DNA from 2 places in the Microbulbifer sp. CnH-101-G genome. Region 2 is predicted to be linked to the other one. Evidence: predicted binding sites of a transcription regulator. Region 2 holds the regulator's gene; the other holds the start of a gene.

Region 1 (2,396 bases), 980 kb from region 2:
GCGGGGAGACGAGCAAAAGCTCGGGTTGTTTCAGCAGGTTTTTGTCGGCATGCCCCTGGAGCACAGCGAAAAACACTCAATCCAGCAGCGCTCCGTGGCATACTTCGCACAATTGCAGAAGCAGTACGGGGATGATGAGGCCATCGCTCCTTATCTCGCCACCCACTACCGATATGCCCTGGCCCACCAGGAGATTATCGAGCAGTTTGGTCGCTTTCCGCATCGCAATGCAGCCTTAGGCCGCGATTCCACAGAAGATGAGAAGTATTGGCTGGCACAAGGGGGCGGCTTTAAATAATGGATTTACTCGGATGGTTATCACTTGCGGGCATCTGCGCCCTCGGCGCCATGTCCCCAGGCCCTAGCTTATTAATCGTAATGCGTTGCTCGGCCTCCGGCCTGCAACAGGGCCTAGCCAGTGCCATAGCCCACGGTGCTGGGGTTGCCGTTTACGCTGCCCTGACAGCCTTCGGGCTCGCGGTTCTGATCACCAGCTCCCCCCTACTGTTCAGCATCCTGCAATGGGGCGGCGCGGCTATGTTGGTATACCTGGGCTGGAAGGCCTTCAGGGCTCCGGCTCCCGGCTCGGGAACCACCCAGCTGGAAGCCCCCCACCTAAGTGTTCGCCGCTCAATCGTTCAGGGCTTTGGGGTCGCCTTCTTTAACCCCAAGATTGCAGTATTCTTTACCGCCCTATTCAGCCAGTTCGTCTCAGAACAGCAGGCCCTCACCACCAAACTGGGGATGGCTGCCATGGTATCCGGGGTAGACACTCTCTGGTATTGCATCGTTGCCCTGGCAGTCCATGCCAGCCGCAAACGCCAGTTGGTTAGCAAGCATCTCGGCCACCGTATCCAGCAACTGTTTGGCTTACTCCTGATCGGCCTGGCCGCGCGCCTGGTACTCACTATTTAATGGCTGGGCGCTGCGCGCCCACTCACCTCTCTTTCCCAGCCCACCAAGCTCGTCTCTTACCACTCGCAAGCAACGATCAACAGCGCCCGAGAAAAAAGCAGGCCCGAAAACGGGCCTGTATAGTGCGGAGTTTGCAGCCAGGATGCCTGGGGGGTTACATCCGGCTGCAAGTGTGCATTATGACAGTTGTGACATGTCCCTGCGGGCAAACCATCGCAATGGTGACTCTCTTGAACGCAATTAAATAGACGCCACTTCGATCTCGGTCACCATTGACACTGAATATTTATACAGTTACCGTATGGCCATACAAACAAACTGGAATGTCTGAAGGGCAATTGGGAGGCATATCATGGCCGTAGTAGCTGTTTGGAAATGCGATCGAGACGGAGCAATGTTCGACAACAAAAAAGATGCTGAAGAACACGATAAGATGCTGGAGCTTGCTGCCAACATTACCACGCTAATTGAGCGCAGTATTGAAGGCATTGACGAGCAAGTGAGCGAGGAAATTGGCCTGTTGCTGGCCAAGCGTCGCGATTCACTGGCCAAAGCTTGCAAAGGTAAACCAGAAGTGCTGCTGGAAGAAGAGGATAACAGCGAAGAGTCCTCAGACGAAACTGTTACCCCCTTTGCCGCGAACCAGTAAAAAGCTACCTGAAGAAATTTTCCGGTAGAAGTTTAAAGTTTCATCCCTGTACTCTGCCCGGTTAACCGGGCTTTTTTGTTAGGCTTCAGAAGCTTTCTGAAGCCTCTTATCAAATAACAATCATCAGTCGTCAGAGATATTCACCCGGGATTCTCACCAGTGGCACTGCGCTTTTACAGGGACTTTACCGATATCACGATATTGATCACCGCAAGGGCAAGTATCACTAGCCAACTGATCAATGTACCCAAAAAGCGCCCAGTATGGGTGCCGCCCTTGCCTGCAGTCAGGCCATACGCATGAAAAATTCGGGATAGCAAAAATGCTATTCCAAAAACATGCAGCCACAAACCGGGCAACCCTCCCAGCTCCGCAAGTAGCAGAAGCAGCAGTGCAATGGGGGTATATTCGACCGCATTCCCATGCACACGCACACGAATCTCATTAAAACGATCATCGCCAGTACCGATACCCACCCGCTTGGCACGACGAAACTGAACCACGCGGCCCGCCAGGTAGATAATCAGGATTGCACAGAGACTCGCATACAGCGCTGTAATATTCACCATGGCCCTTTCCTTTTTCTTATTAATACAGGAAGTAAATATATATCTAATTCCCTTCAGCTCACCAATCCAATGCTAAGCAGGCGACTGGACCTTTTTGTTCATTTTTCATCAAGCAAAAAAAGAGCGGGCCTTGCCCGCTCTTTAATTTAATAGTCAGCCATTTGTAGCAAGTTAGTTGCGATAACCAAAGCCGTGGCCCTTGGCGGGCTTCAGGTGACGATCGCGCAGACGGGTAGAACGGGTAACCAAAGATTGTGGTTCAC
Region 2 (2,396 bases):
TAAGTCTACTGCAGCGAAGAAAAAGCCTGCAGCGAAGAAAGTGGCGGCAAAAAAATAAATGAGCAATCCCTACACTGGCCTGGTTACATCCGCGCTACGCAAGAGCCAACTGCTTGCCACCAGTAGTTTTGACTCTGCTATTCAGCGAATGGCTCTTGAGGAAGGCGCCCTGTTGCAATTGTGGAAAGCTTACCGGGCCTTCCTAGCTGAGCTTTCCCATCAATTGCAACTGGGGTTTGAGCCTGAGTCCCTGCAGGTTATTGTGGATAGCCTGCACAGCCAGGGGAAAGCCAGCCTTGAAGTAAGGGAATTGCAGTTGTTGGTCTCAGAGCCGGGGAGTTGGCTGAGCGAGTTTTTACGCGCATGGCATCAACTCTTGCGGCTACCTCCGCTTGCGGAAGATAAGGGGCAGGGCGGCAATCTGATACCAGCGCACAATGTCGCGGGCCCTGTGGCTGTTGATCTTTCCTTCGAAGTGCTGCTCAAATGGCACGCTGCATTAAGTGAGTTGGTACGCAGGCAGCGTACCAATCTTGAGGAGTGCTGAGACTCCTCGCTCCCTTTCTGTCTATCTGTTTGCACCCACTGAAACTTCTAAATTGCCTGTGGTACACTGGGCGCAAACTGATGTGCAGTGAAGGGAAAGCTAATGTCCTCCGAAACTTTTGAAATTATCGAGTTGGCCAATGGCGATGTGGCTCTGCGCCGCGCCGGTCACGAGGAGGACCCTCTGGTGAGTATTCGTTTCTCAGCCGAGAGTCTCCAATTTTTACGAAAGCACAAAGTAGCAGTGGCTCGGGCAATGCTGGAAGCGGGCATAGAAGCCGTGCAGAATCTTGACGACCTGGAGCCTGGTTACTTCGAAGAGGAAGAATCAATGCCGGTTAACCATACGATTCATTGATCTAATCTATGGTAAGGTGAGCAGGTAAAAGTGTTTCAACAGCGGCTTAAAGCCGCTGTTGTTGTATATGGACATTGGTAAACTGTTTATTCTTAAGGGGTTTGGCGAATCACGCCCACCGCGAGTCCTTCAATTACAAAGTTCTTATCCCGCATATCCACCTGGATAGTCTCAAAGTCTTCGTTTTCGGGTAGTAGTTGCACAGTTGCCTGATTGCCTTTGCGGCGGAAGCGTTTAACAGTTACTTCATCATCAATCCGGGCAACCACAATCTGCCCATTTCTGACTTGCTCGGTTTTCTGCACGGCCAGCAGGTCCCCATCGAGAATACCTGCGTTGCGCATACTCATGCCATGCACCCTGAGCAAATAATCTGCCGGCGGGTGAAAGAAGCTGGCGGGCAGGTCGCAATAATCCTCTATATGCTCTGTGGCCAGAATAGGGTTGCCTGCAGCGACACGTCCTATGATGGGAAGACCGGATTGGTGATCTGGAATTCGAATGCCCCTGGAGGCGCCGGCGACCATCTCAATGGCCCCTTTTCTCGCCAATGCTTTGAGGTGTTCCTCTGCGGCATTGGGTGAGCGAAAGCCCAGTTCCTGGGCAATTTCTGCGCGGGTGGGGGGGTAGCCTGTGTCATCCAGGTAGGTTTTGATCAGCTCTAATACTTGAGTCTGACGTGCGGTGAGATTGGTCATAGATTTACCTAGAGTTTCTGTATTTTTATACAGTTGCTGGGATTATATACAGATTTTAGGTTTGCGCAAACCCGCTCCTTGCCTCGATTCAAGCTGCTACATTGATTAAGAAAACAGTGAGTGAAAAAAAGAGTAGTTGAAAGAGCTGACAGCACGAGAGAACAAGGGAGAACAATAATGCTTGATGCAAAGATGCCCGAGGCTTGGAGGGTTCTGCGTATACAGTCGGAATTAGTTGATGGGATTGAGCGTCTAATTGCACTAAAAGGGGCTGTAACGGTTTTTGGTGGCGCGCGTTTCACAGAGGATAGTTTGGAATACCAGCAGGGAGTAAAGCTTGGAGGGCTTTTGGCTGCCGAGGGGATACCGGTAATCACCGGTGGTGGCCCAGGCCTTATGGAGGCGTGTAATCGAGGGGCTTTTGGGCAGTCTGGCCCCTCAATTGGATTAAATATTGAACTCCCTTTTGAGCAGGCAGCCAATCCGTATCAGGATATTAGTTTGAACTTTCGTTATTTCTTTGTGCGGAAATTTATGTTTGTTAAGCATGCCGCCGGTTTTGTTGGCCTAGCTGGAGGCTACGGCACTCTGGATGAATTGTTTGAGGCCTTAACGCTTGTGCAAACACAAAAAGTAAGGCGATTTCCTATAGTGCTGGTTGGGGAGCGCTATTGGGGTGGGTTGTACAATTGGTTAGTGGATACAGTGCTGGAAAAAGGTTGTATTGATTCAGGTGATCTCGATTTATTCCATATCGTGGACACCGTTGAAGAGGCTGTACACTTGATTTTGAA

The links. The regulator LexA, encoded in region 2, represses DNA repair genes until DNA is damaged. The targets are predictions, from matches to a motif close to ACTGTNTNTANANACAGT.
Region 1: a site for LexA is predicted at 1,193-1,210, ahead of ACJJID_RS09930 (YebG family protein). Genes of this name have one in related genera too.

The regions. Positions count from the first base shown of each region.
Region 1 covers NZ_CP174292.1:2,296,970-2,299,365, forward strand. The annotation lists gene ACJJID_RS09920 (DUF924 family protein) at 1-298, shown strand, start outside; gene ACJJID_RS09925 (LysE family translocator) at 298-915, shown strand; gene ACJJID_RS09930 (YebG family protein) at 1,268-1,564, shown strand; gene ACJJID_RS09935 (MAPEG family protein) at 1,738-2,133, opposite strand; gene ACJJID_RS09940 (amidohydrolase family protein) at 2,305-2,396, opposite strand, start outside.
Region 2 covers NZ_CP174292.1:1,318,937-1,321,332, forward strand. The annotation lists gene topA (type I DNA topoisomerase) at 1-58, shown strand, start outside; gene ACJJID_RS05940 (DUF6586 family protein) at 59-547, shown strand; gene ACJJID_RS05945 (hypothetical protein) at 650-904, shown strand; gene lexA (transcriptional repressor LexA) at 997-1,602, opposite strand; gene ACJJID_RS05955 (LOG family protein) at 1,780-2,396, shown strand, end outside.